DNA from 3 places in the Alcaligenes sp. SMD-FA genome. Region 1 is predicted to be linked to each of the others. Evidence: predicted binding sites of a transcription regulator. Region 1 holds the regulator's gene; each other region holds the start of a gene.
What was found. Region 1 encodes sigma-54, which starts transcription at its own class of promoters, with help from an activator protein. Its sites were predicted from a motif close to TGGCANGNAANCTGCTTT; they were not measured.
Positions count from the first base shown of each region.

Region 1 (5,837 bases):
GCTTTAAAAACGGCATGTTGCCCATACAACTGGCTGCGGAGCAGATTGATGCCTTATTCACTGCTGTCACGCACAATCCGTGGGGTGAATGGACGGTGGATCTGCAAGCCTGCATGGTGATCGGTCCCGACCAGCACATCCGTTTTCAGGTGGAACCAGAACGTCGCCACCGCCTGCTGCTGGCGCTGGACGACATTAGCGTGACGGAACAGAAAATGGATCAGATCCAGGCTTACGAACAGAAACGCCGGGAACAGGAACCCTGGTTATTTAGCTAAGGACGATAGATAAAGGGGGCAGTCGCGGAAGGGGACTTCCAACGCTGCCTACCTGCCTCCCGCCCTGGCAGTCGCAGTCGCAGTCGCAGTCGCAGTCGCAGTCGCAGTCGCAGTCGCAGTCGCAGTCGCAGTCGCAGTCGCAGTCGCAGTCGCAGTCGCAGTCGCAGTCGCAGTCGCAGTCGCAGTCGCAGTCGCAGTCGACAAGTATCGAAACACAGCTCAAGCCAGTTCAGGCCAAAAATAAAACAATTTCTTGAGCCGCTCCCTTATAGCCGGGAGTCATCACCGCTCCTTTGCCTTCCCCTTGCCAAGCAAACATCGCCTGTTTTGCCAAAACTGCTCCATGGGACGCATTCCCACCGTCGAGTCAGACGTGCCACGATTTTGCTCAAAAATCCCTCTGAAACCCTAATTCCGGCGCGATTTCGGAGCAAAATCGACTGCATCGTCTCCTTATACCCTTAAGTTTATTAGGGTCGTTTTTATATCACAAAGCCACCTAACTGCTTGAACCCCCTACAAGCAAATGCTACAAATGAAACATTAATGAGAATCATTTATATTTAGATTACAAATCCATGCGTATTTCTTATTTTGTTGGCCTGAGCCTGCTCAGTGCGGGCAGCAGTTGGGCACAATCCTCCGATGCTCCCCCGGTTACGTCTTTGTCCACTATTGAAGTCAAAGCCAGCGAATACATTGATTTGCCGCCTGCGTACGAAGGCAATCATGTCGCTACCGGCGGCAATCTGGGTTTGCTGGGCAACCGGGATGTCATGAACACCCCCTTTAGCACCATCAACTACACCAGCGACTACATCGAGGACCTGCAAGGCCAGGAACTGCGCATTCTGATCAGCAAGAACGACCCTTCCGTGCAGACACCCGGTGCAGGTGGAACAGGTGGGAAAGACACTCTGTATATACGGGGTTTCCGTGCCGGTGACGTGTCTCTAAATGGTTTGCAAGGCTTGACCAGTGGCCGCCGCGTGATGGCCATCGCAGAGCGTTTAGAAATTCTCAAAGGCCCCTCTGCCGTTCTGAACGGCATGAATGCCAGCAATGATGTGGGTGGCTCGATCAATCTGGTGACCAAGCGCGCCACGGACGATCCCATTAGCAACATTACCCTGTCCTACATCCAGCCCTCCCAATTCGGGACGCATCTGGATCTGGGCCGCCGTTTCGGTCAATCCAATGAGCTGGGCCTGCGCTTGAACGGCGTGTTCAAGGACGGCGAGGGCGTGGTGGATCACCGTACCAATCGCGACAAACTGATCTCGCTGGGAGCGGACTACCGTCTGGGATCGCTCAAGTTGTCCGCCGACCTGTATCACCTGGAAGAGTACATTTCCGGCCTGAATCGGGGTGTGCGTCTGGCCAAGGGTCTGGACAAGAACCCACTGCCTACGCCTCCCAAAGGCGATGTCTTGTTGGGTGTCCCTTGGGCTGCCGGCCTGACGCGTGAAACCACGGCGCTGATCCGTGCAGACTGGGCTGCCAGCGACAAGCTGGCCCTGTACGGTTCGGCGGGTTACAGCAAGTCCGAGATGAACAACTACAACACCAAGGGCAGCACCTTGCTGAACGAGCAAGGGGACCTGAAGCTGGCCGCGACTCGGCGCAACAATACTGGCTACAACCTGGCTGCCAATACCGGCCTGTTCTACAGCTTTGACACCGGCTCGGTGCAGCACACCATCAGCGCCGGGCTGGACTGGAATCGTAAAAGCTCGCGCAGCGACAACACCTCCATCAAGGGCTGGTCTGAGACCATCAATATCTATGATCCGGACTACCCGGCACGCCCTTATGTCCCCATGAATGGGCTAAGTGCGCCTAACGTCAGCTATCTGTACAGTGCGGCGCTGGCCGATACCCTGTCTTTTGCAGACGGCAAATATCAGTTGACCCTGGGTCTGCGCCAGCAATGGGTGAGCACCAAGGATAAAAGCGGCAAGAGCGATAATTACCGCAAGAACGCCCTGACACCCACTATTGCCGGTGTCTGGCAATTGCAGGACGACTGGATGCTGTACGCCAACTATGCCGAAGGTCTAACTCAGGGCATGATTGTGGGCGACGACTACGCCAACGAAGGTCAAGTCTTCGCCCCCCAGAAAACACGCCAATACGAGATCGGGATGAAGTACGACAGTGGCGACTACGCACTGACCGCCGCCCTGTTCGACATTACCCAGCCCAATAGCTACGAGAGCAATGAGCGCTTCAATGGCAAGCCCAACTTGAGCTACGACGGTCGTCAGCGCAACCGAGGCGTGGAAGTACAGGTGTTTGGCCAGATTGCCAAGAACTGGCGTCTGACTGGCGGTATCGCCTACCTGGATCCTAAAATCCGCAAGGCCAGCAACCCGGATACCGAAGGGCGTAGCGCCATTGGCCTGTCCCGCTGGGTTGCCAAGGCTGGGATTGAATGGGACACCCCCTTTGTTCAAGGCCTGACCTTAAATGCCAATCTGCACACCCAGTCCAAGCAATATGCCAACGCCAGCAACAGTTACTACATGCCGGGCGTGACCACTTATGACCTGGGCATGCGCTACAAAACACGTTTTGCCGGCAAGGAAGTGACCTTGCGCGCCAGCCTGGAAAACGTAGGCAATAAAGCCTACTGGGTCGTGCCTTTAAGCAATGGCCAAGGCTCACCACGTACCTTCCTGGCTTCGGCCACCATGAAATTCTAAATAGACCAACAATAACCCTGCGATCCAGTGACTCCGTCTGGATGGCAGGCGCTAACTTTGCTTTTGCAGGGCCTGTTCATGCGTGTATGCAGGCCCTGTTTTTTTCATTGTTTCCAAGGTCTTGCCAAGTATCTTGAGCCTGCTGTGGCTGTCGCCCTAGACTCCCGCCGCTGCCCGCATCTTGCGCTGTGAAGCCGGTGCCAAACCTTCCGCCTCCCGGTATTTGGCCACTGTACGGCGCGCCAACGTCAGGCCCTGAGCCTGCAAGAGATCGGTAATCTGCTGGTCCGACAAAGGCTTGGCCGGTGGCTCGTCACGAATCATCTGTACAATCTGCGCCCGCACCGAAGCAGCGGACATATCGGCCTTGCCATCCACACTGGCCAAGGCCACGGTAAAGAACTGTTTAAGCTCCATCACCCCATGCGGCGTCTGCATGTATTTTTGCCGCGTTGCACGCGAAATCGTCGACTCATGCAAATCCAGTTCAGCCGCCAGATCGGCCAACTGCATGGGTTTCAGGGCCGACACACCCTGCGTGAAGAAATCCTGCTGCATCTGCACGATCGCTTGTGCTACGCGCAAAATCGTCACAAAGCGACTGTTGACGCTGCGCAGCAAGCCGGTCGCTTTTTGGCGCTCTGCCAATAAGGCTGGGTGCGCTTCAATTTCATAATCGTGCAGGTTCACCAGTTGCAAGCGCGGTACAGCCAGGGGATTCAAGGCCGCCTGCCAGCTATCCTTGCCACGAATCAGCAAGACGTCCGGCACGACATACGCCGAGACATTCTGCGTCCAGGCACGCCCCGGCTTGGGGTCCAGTTTCAGGATCAAATGATGGGCCCGCTCCACCAGCTCGGCCGGATAGAGGCCTGCACAGCGCTGACGCAGCTGACTGGGCGAGGCCAGAACGCCGACATGCTCACGCACCAGATAGCGGGCGCAATCAAACAAGGCGGGCTCCAGTTGCTGGGCCTGTTGCATCAGTTGCAAGCTCAGGCACTCGGCCAGATCCCGCGCACCGACACCGGCCGGGTCCAAAGACTGCACCTGTGCCAGCGCGCAGCGCAAATCACTTTCATCAATATCCAGCTCAGCGGGCAGGCAGGCCAGCACCTCGTCCAAAGAGACGGGCAGGTAGCCGTTATCGTCCAGCTCGTCGATTAACAACTGTGCCAGGACCCGGTCACGGTCGCTCAAACGCAACAATCCCAACTGCTCGCTTAGATAAGCAGCCAGGTCCTGGTCAATGGCCGATTCGGGGGACCAATCAGGGTCATGCGAATCCCCTTGGTGCTTGGGAAACTCCAGACTCGCCCACGAGGATTCCGCCTCGCCCGAAGCGGCTTCGGGCAATGGCTCGGCGGCGACATCCATCTGCACGTCCAAACGTTCCAGCAAAGGGTTGTCCAGCAAAGCTTGAGCCAACTCCTGCTCCAGCTCGGCCCCCGATAGCTGCAACACTTTAATAGACTGTTGCAATTGCGGCGTCAAAACCAGCGTTTGCTGCTGGCGTAAATCTAGTGACTGACGCGTAAGCATAGGTACAATCGTTTCCATGAAAACTGACAACGCCCAGACACCCACCGCCAACGATAGTCAGGCTCTGCGTAGCACTCTGTTCAAGCTGTGCGCCACAGCCACTATTATCTGCACCGTCATCACTGTCGTAGTAGCCATTATCTGGTGGGACCTTCTCAACCGTCTTATCAGCTTCGGGCGTGGCCTGGATTACTCTGGCCTGCAGGCCTTGAGCATTCAAAACCTGGCGCTGATCAAACAATACAACCCGTTTTTCTGGTGGACGGTAGTGGGCGTCATAACGCTCATTATTGCCTATCTTTTGTATGGCTTTATACAAAGGGTCATGCAACGCAACCAGCAACGCATTATCGACGAGTCCACCGTGGCTCAGTTAGCCCGATCGCTCAGCCGTCCGGCCCGTGAAGTCATTTTGTGGTGCTGGCCCGATCAGCGCAGCCCTTTGACTGTGGGTGATTTACAACGCGCCTATAGCGAGTTGCGCGCTGGCCGCTTTGGCAAGATCGAACTGGCCGAGCAACAAAGCCGCCTGTTACAGGCCGACTATGAGCGCCAAGAACCACAAACCTGACACTTGCCTTCCTGTTTCTTTTGTGTTTGACTAACGGTCATGACTCACGCACGCCAACTCTCCTACGCTTGCCAAGGTTTCAGCCCCGCCGCTGAAGCAACCTTGTCGCGTTCCGTGCGTGAAGGCCGTTCCTCGGCCCCTGCCTCCATCCTATCCCAGCTGCTACTACTAGCGTCCGGTTGCCGGGCCTAGTGTCCTGTGGCAGTTCGGCAGCCAATACTCAGCCACATCTACGTCATTTGTGCCGCCACCGGCCTACGTAAATGCTGCAATCGCTGGTGACGGCAAGAAGTAATCAACACTTTTTGTCCGACAGGTATCCCCATGGCAATGCTGAAAAACCCCTCTCAAAAGTATCGTCCTTTTGTCGCCTTTGATCGCGACTTCGCCGAGCGCACCTGGCCGTCCAAGCGCATTACCAAAGCGCCCATCTGGATGAGCACTGACTTGCGTGACGGCAATCAGTCCCTGATCGAGCCCATGAACGTGGCTCGCAAACTGCGCTTTTTCGAGCAACTCGTCAAAATCGGTTTCAAGGAAATCGAGGTCGGTTTCCCTTCCGCATCGCAGACCGACTTCGATTTCGTTCGCAAGCTGATCGACGAAAACCGTATCCCTGAAGACGTCACCATCATCGTCTTGACGCAATCGCGTGAAGACCTGATCAAGCGCACAGTCGAAGCCGCTGCGGGCGCCAAACGCGCCATCATTCACTTGTACAACGCATGTGCGCCGGCCTTT
Region 1 covers NZ_CP110108.1:157,589-163,425, reverse strand. Annotated here, with positions in the region: gene leuD (3-isopropylmalate dehydratase small subunit) at 1-278, shown strand, start outside; gene OKX01_RS00665 (TonB-dependent receptor) at 857-2,983, shown strand; gene rpoN (RNA polymerase factor sigma-54) at 3,140-4,525, opposite strand; gene OKX01_RS00655 (hypothetical protein) at 4,542-5,096, shown strand; gene leuA (2-isopropylmalate synthase) at 5,427-5,837, shown strand, end outside.

Region 2 (5,837 bases), 1.4 Mb from region 1:
CAGGGTTTCGGGATCTGCAGCGAAGCTGGCAAAGTAATTGGTACGGTCGCTGGAGGTGGTGCCGTTGGCTTCCAGACCGCGCTTGGAAAATTCGCCCAGCGCATTGCGCAAGGTGGGCGTGCCGCGAAACAGCATGTGCTCCAGCAGGTGAGCCATGCCGGTTTGCCCGTAGTTCTCGTGTCGTGAGCCGACCAGATACGTCATATTGACCGTGGTCGTGGGTTTGGAGTCGTCTGGGGCCAGAACCAGGCGCAGGCCATTGTCCAGAGTGTATTGAGTGACGCCTTCGACAGAGGGACCTTGGGCCAGACCTGCGGGTAGGGCATAGGCTGCCAGCGAAGTGGACAGCAGCGCAGCCCCTGCAAGATGGCGCAGGCGCAGGGCGGCAATCAGTACAGAGAGTTTCATGAACACATCCTTACGGTTTTAGCGATGAAAAAGCCAGCCAAGCCGACCAGTGTCTTTTGTAGCATGGGGTCGTTTGGCTGGGTAGGCAGCTTGCCTTACAAATGTCCGGCGTGATCGAAAAAAAACCCATCAGGGACACTGATGGGCAAAACAGCAAGAAAACGATGCCGCGTCTAGCTGGGTTTGTGTTTTAGCCTCTCCAAAGCGTCCTTGCGTAGGTGGCCTAGGCTCTTGAAGAGAAAATCGTAAAGTGCAGCCAATTGCTTGGGGTTGTAGTGTGCCGTGGCATCCATGATGTGATGGGCAGGCAGGTTCATATCAGTAATCAGGCGCTTGCAGCGCTCTTGGTTGGGATACAGGCTGGTCATGCGCCCGTCGCGCGGGTGCGGCTTGCGCAGCAGATATCCGGCGCTTTCCAAGCGTGTAATCAAAGCCTGCGTACCACTGGGACTCAAGTCCAGTAGCTGGGCCAGCTTGCCGGGAGACAGAGGTTTGAACTCCAGTACGAACTCCAGAGCCTTGTATTCATTCAGGCTCAAGCCCGCTGCTTGTGCCAACTGGGTTTTGTTTGCCTCCAGGTAGACATCAAACTGGCGCAGCATCATGCGCACAATGTCGCTTTGCATATGCCCTGATAAAACCTCGTCCCTTGCTTCTGGCTCAGTCCAATCCGTTCTCAGGGGCTGTTTATTAGGCATATGCACACATCCTTAGCGCGGGGGAGCGCCCAGCAAACCGTCAATCAGATCGGTGATGGGGCTTAGTAGACCGACATTGGTGGCGGCGACTGTGTTGCCAGGAGGCGTTTCGGTCGTGGCCGCAGGTGGGCTAAGCAAACCATTGCCCAGCAGACCGGTGATGGGGGCCAACAAGCCTGGGTTATTGGCCATGTCGCCACCAAGACCACTCGTCACGCTGCTGACCAGGTGGGTGATAGGGGCGAGCAGGCCAGCGTTTTGTTCTGTGCCGTCCGCAAGTCCGCCAGTCAGGGAGTGGGCCAGACCAGTAATGGGGGACAGAAGCCCGTCATTGCCGACGTTCCCGCCTGCTAAGCCACCAGTTAACCCATCGACCAGATTGGTGACAGGGGCCAGTAAACCGGCGTTGTTATTGAGTGCTGTGGTTTGAGCACCGAGCAAAGGTTGTAGCTGATTGCTGCCATGCAAGAGCGTATCGCTTGTCGCGGCAAGGCTGCCCGTTAGGTTTTCCAGCGTGGAGCTAATCGGGTTGGGATTGTTGGGGTCGTTATGGAGCAGGCCTCTTGCGCTACCGACCGTATCACTGACTCCATACAACAAGTTGCCCGCCGCTTGTCCTGCGTTGAGTGGGAGATTGGCGTTTTCAATGAGCTTGCCCACAATATCGATGCCATGTTCAGTTTCGTCCAGGGTGACGTTGACGCCCTCGCTGTCGATGATGGTGCCTAGATCAATTGCTTCCATTATTCGAGCTCTCCAGGGCTCTATATCCTGGATGTCTAGTATTTGATCAGCGCTTAATCCAACACGCTGTCCGTAATTGCGCAATCCGACAGGCAGAATGTTATCTACTGCTTGACCTGTATTTGCCAAGCTCGTTTCAAGCGGGCCGGGTTGGACGACCATTGTTTCTGCTGTTCTCAGGTTTTGACTCAGGTTCAGATTTGCTGGAACAGCGAGAGGGCTGGCTCCCAGCAAATCGGCCTGGGCAGTCGTAGAGAACAGACTGGCTGTCAGGCTGAGCAAAACGATCCTGCTGGACGTAAAACGTGTCTTTATAGTCATGACTTACTCCATCTGAAGATCAGGATTGCTCAGGCGTTTCAAATCTGAATGAGTGAGCTCCTGGGGATAAGGGATGGGGCGGTTGAGCGCCCCATCCTTCCGTTTAGCGGGGGCCGCCCAGCAAGCCGCCGAGCAGGCCGGTTACCGGGGCCAGCAAGCCGCCGTTGTTGGTGCCTGCAGTGGTCCCACCACCGGCATTCACGCTGCCAGAGGCACCGCCATCTACCGAAGGGGCTGCTCCGCCCAAAAGCCCGCCGGTCAAACCACCGACCAAGCCAGTTACAGGAGCCAGCAAACCGCCGTTGGCAGCGTCACCACCACCCAGTCCTCCGGTCAGGCCACCCACCAGATTTGTGACGGGAGCCAGCAAACCGCCGTTGGCAGCGTCACCACCACCCAGTCCTCCGGTCAGGCCACCCACCAGATTTGTGACGGGAGCCAGCAAACCGCCGTTGGCAGCGTCACCACCACCCAATCCTCCGGTCAGGCCACCCACCAGATTCGTGACGGGAGCCAGCAAACCGCCGTTGGCGGCGTCACCACCACCCAATCCTCCGGTCAGGCCACCCACCAGATTTGTGACGGGAGCCAGCAAACCGCCGTTGGCGGCGTCACCACCACCCAGTCCTCCGGTCAGGCCACCGACCAGATTTGTGACGGGAGCCAGCAAACCGCCGTTGGCGGCGTCACCACCACCCAGTCCTCCGGTCAGGCCACCGACCAGATTTGTGACGGGAGCCAGCAAACCGCCGTTGGCAGCATCACCACCACCCAGTCCTCCGGTCAGGCCACCGACCAGATTTGTGACGGGAGCCAGCAAACCGCCGTTGGCAGCGTCACCACCGCCCAAGCCTCCTGTCAGGCCGCCGAGCAAGCCGGTAACTGGTGAGAGCAAGCCACCTTCGCCGTTACCTGTCAGGCCACCAGTCAGGGAGGCGACGGCTTGTGTGGCGTGGTTCAAGGTGTTGCCCAGCGGGTTTGTATTGCTGTCAGTTTGGTGAACCAGTCCACCGACCGAGGCAACGGCCTGGCCCAAGTGTCCAACGACACCGCCCAGACCCAGCGGGGCGGCGCCATCGATCTGAGTACCCACATTGCCCAGGGCACTACCTACGCCGCCCAATAGGGCGTTGATGGGCTGGCCAACACCTAGGCCATCGCCCACTTGTTGAGTGATATTGGTCACCGTGGCACCTACAGGAGCGACCACGGTATCCAGGGTTTCACCGACATTGCCCAGGATGGGGTTCAAGCCAACAGGCAAGATGTTGTCGACAGTCTGGCCTACGTTGGCAAGGGAAGGTTCAAGAATGGGGGCGGCATCGGTACCGTCCAGCAAACCGCCCAAACCGAGTTGGCCGGTGATGGGATGCAACAAGCTGCCTTCGCCCAAGAGGGAGTCGGTCAGTGCCGCCACGCCACCTGTGGCGTGGCCCAGCACGGCGGTCAATGGATTAGGGTTGTTGGCGTCAGCATGCAGCAAACCGCCTGCACTGCCCACCGCGTTGCCCAATCCCGTTAAGAGACCGCCTACGCCTTGGCCTAGATTCAGGGGCAGGCCACTATTGCCCAGTTGCTCGCCCAGATTGGTCACAACACCACCTACTTGCTGTGTTAGACCATTGATGGGCTGGCCCAAGCCGGTTGCGCCGCCAATTTGTTGAGTCAGACCCGTGGCTGTGTCCACGACAGGAGCAACCACGGTGTCCAGTGTTTTGCCCAGTTTGCCACCGGTATCTTGTAGACCGACTGGCAGGACATTGTCGACGGCTTCGCCGACATTATTCAGCGTAGTTTCAAGGGGGCCTGGAGTGTGAGGGTTTCCGCCGTTATCACCACCGCCGTTATCACCACCGCCGTTATCACCGCCGCCGTTATCACCGCCGCCGTTGTCGCCGCCGCCGTTGTCGCCGCCGCCGTTATCACCGCCGCCGTTATCACCGCCGCCGTTGTCGCCGCCGCCGTTGTCGCCGCCGCCGTTGTCGCCGCCGCCGTTGTCGCCGCCGCCGTTGTCGCCGCCGCCGTTATCACCACCGCCGTTATCACCGCCGCCGTTATCGCCACCGCCGTTGTCGCCACCGCCGTTGTCGCCACCGCCGTTATCACCGCCGCCGTTATCGCCGCCGTTACCTGGTCCGCCCGTACCTGGGCCAGGGTTGGTGGGGGTTTCTCCACCGCCACCACCACTGCCGCCTCCTAATAAGCTGCCGCAGGCGGTCAAGGTCAATGTGCTGGCCATTAAGGTGGCCAGGAGTGTCAGGCGTAGGCCTGGTTTCTTGCTGTCTGTATTTTTATGCATTGCTTGCTCCAATAAATGATCGGGGTACTTGCTTGCTTCCTGATTCTTGTATAAGCAATTTGCATGCCAATTAATTGGGTTTGCGATAGGCCGCATGTGCTCTTGGTTTGGCGCAAAGTAAGCAAAAAAAAGAGGGCTATTTGTTACGGGTTTTGGGCTTTGGGCGGAACGTGTTACGTAACAAAAAAAGAACCGCTGACAAGCAGCGGTTCGGTAAAGGGAGGGCAGGGTGCTCAGGAGGTTCGTGGCACCAGGGCCTTGGCATCCAGCCAGGCTTTGGTGTTCTGCCTGAAGGTGCTCATGCTATCGACCAGAAAGTCGTACATGGCAATTAGCTGGGCCGGGTTTTGATTCGCTGCGGTGTTGATGGCCTGATTAATGGCACGCTCTTTCACAGCCAGAACCTCGCGACACTTTTCCATCACCGGGTGCAAGGCAATTACGCGCTTGTCCAGGGGGTGACGGCCCCGTGTGATGTAACCCCGATGTTCAAGGCGGTTGATCAGGGCGCTGACACCGCTGGCACTCAAGTCCATCAGGTGTGCTAACTGACCAGTGGGCAAGGCATCGAATTCCATGATGTATTCCAAGGCCTTGAAATCGTTCAGAGGCATGTTTGCCTCTTCGGCCAAGCTGGCTTTCAGAGCTTCTGCGTAGATGGTGAACTGACGACCCAGCATCTTGCCCAGATCCATCAGCATCTTTTCTGAAAGCATGCTGTGTTCATCGTTGTGCGAGGACCAGTTGGAGCGGGCCCCGGCACTTTGTGCGCCAGGGTGACGGCTCACCGGCAAACTGACCGGGTTCATGACTTTATTCATCATTGACGGCCACCTCCCAGCAGGCCACCGAGCAAGCCGGTTACGGGCGCCAGCAAGCCGCCATTGGCTTGCCCACCGCCGCTTGTGTCTGCATTTGCCTGCACGTTGACGCCGCCGGTCAATCCACCCACCAGGCCGCCGACCAAACCGGTAACCGGTGCCAGTAAGCCGCCACCTGCCTGGCCTTCTACGGCGGCGCCACCACCAATCGAAACACTGCCTGTGATACCGCCCAGAAGGCCGGTTACAGGGGCTAGCAAGCCACCGTTGGATGCGTCACCACCAGTCAAGCCACCCGTTAAACCGCCAACCAGGTTAGTGACGGGGGCCAATAGTCCGCCGTTGGCGGCCTCACCACCGCCCAAGCCTCCGGTCAAGCCACCGACCAGGTTGGTAACCGGGGCCAGTAGCCCACCGTTCGCGCCGTCGCCGCCGCCCAAGCCGCCAGTGAGTCCACTGACCAAACCAGTAACCGGGGCCAGCAGCCCACCGTTGGCAGCATCACCGCCGCCCAAACCGCCGGTCAAACCACCGACCAGGTTAGTG
Region 2 covers NZ_CP110108.1:2,882,004-2,887,840, reverse strand. Annotated here, with positions in the region: gene OKX01_RS13325 (M16 family metallopeptidase) at 1-408, opposite strand, end outside; gene OKX01_RS13320 (MarR family winged helix-turn-helix transcriptional regulator) at 582-1,034, opposite strand; gene OKX01_RS13315 (hypothetical protein) at 1,119-2,012, opposite strand; gene OKX01_RS13310 (collagen-like triple helix repeat-containing protein) at 2,275-4,470, opposite strand; gene OKX01_RS13305 (MarR family winged helix-turn-helix transcriptional regulator) at 4,704-5,294, opposite strand; gene OKX01_RS13300 (collagen-like triple helix repeat-containing protein) at 5,291-5,837, opposite strand, start outside.
Region 2: the regulator sigma-54 is predicted to act here: its motif matches at 4,522-4,539, upstream of OKX01_RS13310 (collagen-like triple helix repeat-containing protein).

Region 3 (5,837 bases), 1.6 Mb from region 1:
ATCGCTGTACTTGGGCATGCGAATGCCATAGCGGGCCAGATCCTTGAACAATGCGCCACCGGCCTGCTCGAAATAGACCTCCCAAGCCTCTTTCCAGGACATGACCTTGTTGGGAAGCATATAGTCCATCATCATGGCCACCACGGACAGCAGGCGGGTGCCGCGCCAGAACCATTTGTCGATCCATTCCTGCACAATCGGCACGTTGTCCTCGTGCTGCTCCAGCAGGAACTTGATCACTTCCAGACCCAGCGTCATGTGGCGTGCTTCGTCAGACTGCGAGCTGAAGCCGAAAGTCACGGTGGCCATGTCGCCGTTGTAGGCCGCACCCGACATAAAGGGCACAAACAGCAAGTTGGTCAGCACATACTCGAAGGAGAAGCTGATTGCCAACAGAAATTCAAAGGGGCCTGCAGCACGGGCATCTTCAAAAAAAGACTTGGGCACGGACAGGTACCAGACGCGGTCGTGCATATGGCTCCAGTCCTGGAAGCCATTGAAAAACTTGTTGTAGTGGCTCATGGCGTGAACCTGCGTCTGGACGTGACGCAGCTCGTCAATCGACTGCATCTGGCACGCAATACGTGCGCCAATGCCGCTGAATTGACGTCCCACATGGGAGTAGCCCTGGTAAGCCTGGTATTCCAACGGGGTCACCGCCGTCAGGAACACCTTGATCGCGTTCAGATAACGCGGATCGGAAATATTCATCTGGCCATTGTTCTGCGCGAAGGCATCAAAAATGGCGTACAGCTTCTTTTCTTTTTCAGCCTGGTACTTCCAGTACGCGTCCATTGTCAGACGGAACGGATCTTCCCATTTGGACCAGTCGGTAATCTTGATTCCCTCGAACTCCTCGTAGGGGAAGGCGTCCTTGCGATCCTGATAGCTGAATTCCCAGTCCAGATCACGCGTTAGATAACGATATTTGTCTTTGATATTTAGTTTTTTCGTGGCCATATTGCCCCCTTTTCTGATTTAGCTGTTCCAGTGCAACAACAAGCGGTCTTCATCTTCATCCACATTGCCACCCAAGGTGATCAGATTCAGATGCAGTTCCTGCATGTCCCACTGCTGCCCGTACTTTTCTTCCACGGTCTCGCGCTTGACGGTCAGTTGGCCCACGCACTCAATGCGAATCATGGCTGGCTGATAAATCACCGTGGCGTCCGGGTTGTCTTGCTCGATGGCCTCGACGATGTAGCGCGACATGTCGTTGTCTTGCAGACCGATATAAACCTTGGATTTCATCAGGCCTCTCCCCCCAGGCTCAGGCCTGCTTTTGTGACGCGTTTGGCAATGGTTTCCTGCACTTGTGCCCAGACTTGATCAGCCTGGTCGGCAAAGGCAGCCTGGATGTAGGGCATGAAGGCGGCTTGCACTTGCGGCAGCCACTGATCCAGCCAGTTTTGCAATTGCTGCTTGTTTTGCTCGCTTTCAGCAACGGCAATCTTGAAGACACTATCGCTCCAGTTGGACAGGTCTTTATGACAATCCAGCATGAACTCCAGCAGCATATCCAGATCGCGGCCGCCTTCCTTGGCCAGATCCGCCACCAGCCCCTGATACACCACTTGATGCACCACGGTGTTGATCAGCAAGGACTGCACCAGCAGCAGTTCAAACCAGTCTTTCTGAACCAGCGTTTTTTCGCACAAGGCACGCAGACCTTGCCAGGCCGCATCCTGCATCCAGGCCTCTTTGGCCTGGCTCAGGGAATCGGCACTATTGCCATCAATCAGCAGGCCAATACGGGAGACGTATTGCGCCATACCCAGCGCGTCCATCCCGGCATAGAGACAGGCTTGGGTAATGGTGGTGCCATAACCGTAGGCCGAGCCGGACATAAAGTTCAGATTGGCGGTTTGCTCGATGTGGCGCAAAGGCAGCAGCAAACGGGTGACCTTGGCTTTGACCTCCTCGCTCAGGTACTGGGCCAGATCACGCTTTTCAAAAAAGCCGTAATTGGTTTCAGCCGCTTCCTGCATGCGGGCACGGTTTTGCACGTAAGCACCGTAGTAGAACTGACGGGGGTCACGGAACACATACCAATCCTTCATCTGGATGGCGGTATGCGTGGGGTCATTCAGGGTCTTGTCCGGCATCCACAGGGGCCGGTAATGAAAGTTGGCCGTCGCCTGGGCATCGTATGTCGCTTCCTGGTAGCGGGTAGCCGGCTTTTCACCAAAGCGGCGAGCCACGTTGGCGAAGGTTTGCCGCACGGGCTGCAAACTGGCCGTTTTAATTTCTAATGTCATCCTCTTGTTCTCCTGAATAAAACCTACTGGGCTTCAGCCTGACGGCTGTTACCGACCAAAGTGTCATAACCAAAACGCCATTTTTCTTCGTTCTCGTCATTGACCCGCATTTGCTCCTCGCTCATGGGCTGGACATTGTTCTGCAGGCAAAACTGCTCAAATGCCGCCGGTGGCATGACCAGCTCCACAAACAGGTCCGGCTGACCAATAGCAAAATCAAATTCCACAAAGCGGGCATTGGCCGGACTGCGCACGCGTACGTACTTTGTCAAAGTGGGCAAGCTCGTGTCTGACATCGGTTCTCCTCCTGATCAAGCTGTTGCATGAGTGTCCACAGCCTGTTCATAGCAAACTGCGTGCCAACTTTATGCTTGAAGGATTTAACCCTTTAGGATTAAAGAGATAGAGGGGGTGGCAGTCAGATACCCTGTGCTACTGAGCGGCTGGCTCAACAAAAAATTGATCATTTGATCAAGTGCTTAGCGCCGTTTTCATCAAATGCTGAGTTAGGGTAAAGCCCTAGAAAAAACCGTTTTATCCGTCCTCTGGACACTATTCTGTTTTCCTTGAGTCACCAGAAAGACAGGCGGCATACTGATTTTTAAAACACCCAAAACCACAATAAGAAACAACAGATGGAGACAGCCATGGGGGCTACGGAACTCACACTGCCATTAAGTCAGGACCTGATCGACGCCATTCGCTTTGATGCCCGTGAAGGAAAAATATGGTTTGGCGAGCAGCGCATGCTTTTGCTGCATGCCAGCGGTTTTGGCCAGCTACGCAAGGAGCTGATTGCCTCTTTGGGCAGCGAGCGCGCCAAATACTTTCTGATGCGCTTTGGCTACCACGCCGGCATGAAAGATGCTGAAGTGTCCCAAAAAGTGCGCCCGGACCTCTCATTGAAAGAGACCTTTCTGGCCGGCCCACAAATGCACACCATTCGCGGCATGGTCAAAGTGGTGCCTACTTCTCTGACTTTTGATCGCGATGCCGGCCAGTACTACGGCGAATTTGACTGGTTTGATTCCTACGAAGTCAGCAATCACCAGAAAGAGCACGGCCAATCCAGCGAGCCGGTCTGTTGGAGCTTGCTTGGGTATGCCAGTGGCTACACCAGCTTCTATATGGGCAAGAGCATCATCTACAAAGAAACCCAATGCGGCGCCATGGGCCACAGCCACTGCAAGATCGTGGGCAAGCCTGCCGAAGAATGGGAAGCGGATGACCCCGAGATTGACCGCTTCATGCTGCCTGACCCGGTTCAGGACGAACTGTTTGCCTTGCGATGTGAGCTGGTGAAGTTGCGCGAACAGGAGTTCAAACACTCCAGCGCCAACTTCACCTTGCCCAACTCCATTGGCCAGTCCGCCGCCTACCAGGCCGCCTGTCATCTGCTGGAAAAGGCGGCACAAAGCAAAGTCTCCGTGCTGCTGCTGGGGGAAACCGGCGTCGGGAAAGAAGCCTTCGCGCGCGGCCTGCACGCCGCCAGCGATCGGGCAGATCAGCCCTTTATTGCAGTGAACTGTGCGTCCATTCCCCCGGAGCTGATTGAGTCAGAACTATTTGGTGTCGAGAAAGGTGCTTATACCGGCGCGCATAAATCCCGCCCCGGTCGCTTTGAGCGTGCCCAGAGTGGCACCATCTTTCTGGATGAAATCGTGGAGCTATCGCCCCGGTCCCAGGCCGCCCTGCTCCGTGTCTTGCAGGAACAGGAGCTGGAGCGCGTCGGTGATGAAAACATCCGCCATATCGATGTACGCGTCGTGGCCGCCACCAACGAAGATCTGGCCGAGGCCGTACAAAAAGGCACTTTCCGTGCCGACCTGTACTATCGCCTGAATGTCTTTCCCATCCACATCCCGCCGCTGCGTGAGCGCAAGGAAGACATTCCGTTACTGACCGAGTATTTTCTGAACAAGTACTCCAGTCTGTACAAAAAGCACGTGCTGGGGGTGAGCGACCGCAGCCGGGAATTGTTGATGCAGTACGACTGGCCAGGCAATATCCGCGAGTTCGAGAACATGATCGAGCGCGGTGTCATCCTGACCGAACACAATCATGAAATCGAAACCCACCACCTGTTTCCGCAACAGAAAAGTGCCTTACAGTATCTGAGCAGTTTGAACACGCAAGGCTTTATGGCCAAAGAGCCCTGTTTCAGCGCGCACCAGACGCAATATCTGGAGGATCTGTTGGAAACGCCCTTCAATCTGGATGATCTGGAAGAGCAAATCATCCAGCTAACCCTGAAAAAGACGAACGGGAATATTTCAGAAGCGGCGCGCAGGCTGGGGCTGACTAGACCTGCTTTGGCATATCGGCTGAAAAAGGTGGCGATGCCAGCGTAAACAGCACCAGCGCCTTGCCCTGCCAGGCGCTCACCTTAACCAAATATATGCTGCCCTTGTAGCAGCCTTGCTCCTATGCCTGCGGCACCCAAGGCAAGCAAACCGATCAAAACGGCGTAAAGCGCCGTTAGATACCAGCCCAGTCGTTTACCAATACCTTGATTTGCCATCGGTAAGCCGCGACAAACACGGTCATAAGTGCGGCTCATGGCAAAAATCAAGCAGGAAAAACACAGACCCAAGGCGGCAAATACATAATTGATCAGCGCGAATTGACGCTGCGGGTTAGCAAACCCATCCACTAAAAACACCAAAGCCAGGAGCAAGGCTAACAAGGACAGCCCTAGTCCTGACACGGTGGCAGCACAATGGAAAAATACTTGTCTTTGACGTTCCACGATTTATCCCAACAAGCTGGCAGCGCCATCGCCAAACACGGCGCGTCAAGAGCCCATGCACACAGAAGCGGCAAGCACCTTGACCTCGCTATAGCGACCCTGACTTGTCTTGACCATGACGCATGTCTGGGTGGCACGATTCCACCAGGTCGTACTTAAACCTTTTGTTTTTACTGCGACATACCCTTCTCTTTGCAGCCTCATTTCTCCCCCCGCCGCACGGGCATCCTGAAGGCTGAGCGGGTCAAACTCCGACGTGTGGCTCTGCCCAGACTGCACGGCCTGCACCTGAATGACCGAACCGTCTTGGCTAATGAGCGCCTCGTGGCTGTGAATCACGCTATCTTTGCCGATCACCACCACATTGCCCGAGGCTTTCAGCGAATTCGCCCCCAGCATTTCAATGCTGTCTGCCTGCACATGGACCCGCCCTAAACGGGCATTTTCTTGTCCGTTGGCAGCGAGAGCCGATGCAGACACCCACAGCAGGCCCACGGTCAGCGATATACGTAACATCGTCATTATTTTCCTTTCGTATTTTTCATACAAACGTTAAGAGTCCATTAACTCGACAAGGTTCCTTGATCCGAGTCATTGCCTGGCTTGTCGGTCTCAATAGAACCCACATCAGCGGCACAACACTGGCCTGATTTCTTCTACCCACTACAATGGAGGCTTATCAAGGAGTCTTATGTTGGAATTTCAGCCCCGTGAACGGGCGTATTTATCTGGTATCCGTGCCCTGTCTCAAGATCAGGACGACAATGAAGTGTTTGTGGGTATGACCGTAGCCGAGTCCATTTGGTACGCAAACTACGTAGCGCAGTCAT
Region 3 covers NZ_CP110108.1:1,798,362-1,804,198, reverse strand. Annotated here, with positions in the region: gene OKX01_RS08335 (aromatic/alkene/methane monooxygenase hydroxylase/oxygenase subunit alpha) at 1-960, opposite strand, end outside; gene OKX01_RS08330 (MmoB/DmpM family protein) at 979-1,251, opposite strand; gene OKX01_RS08325 (aromatic/alkene monooxygenase hydroxylase subunit beta) at 1,251-2,258, opposite strand; gene OKX01_RS08320 (phenol hydroxylase subunit) at 2,282-2,554, opposite strand; gene OKX01_RS08315 (sigma-54-dependent Fis family transcriptional regulator) at 2,906-4,609, shown strand; gene OKX01_RS08310 (hypothetical protein) at 4,645-5,007, opposite strand; gene OKX01_RS08305 (hypothetical protein) at 5,053-5,523, opposite strand; gene OKX01_RS08300 (hypothetical protein) at 5,699-5,837, shown strand, end outside.
Region 3: the regulator sigma-54 is predicted to act here: its motif matches at 2,603-2,620, upstream of OKX01_RS08320 (phenol hydroxylase subunit).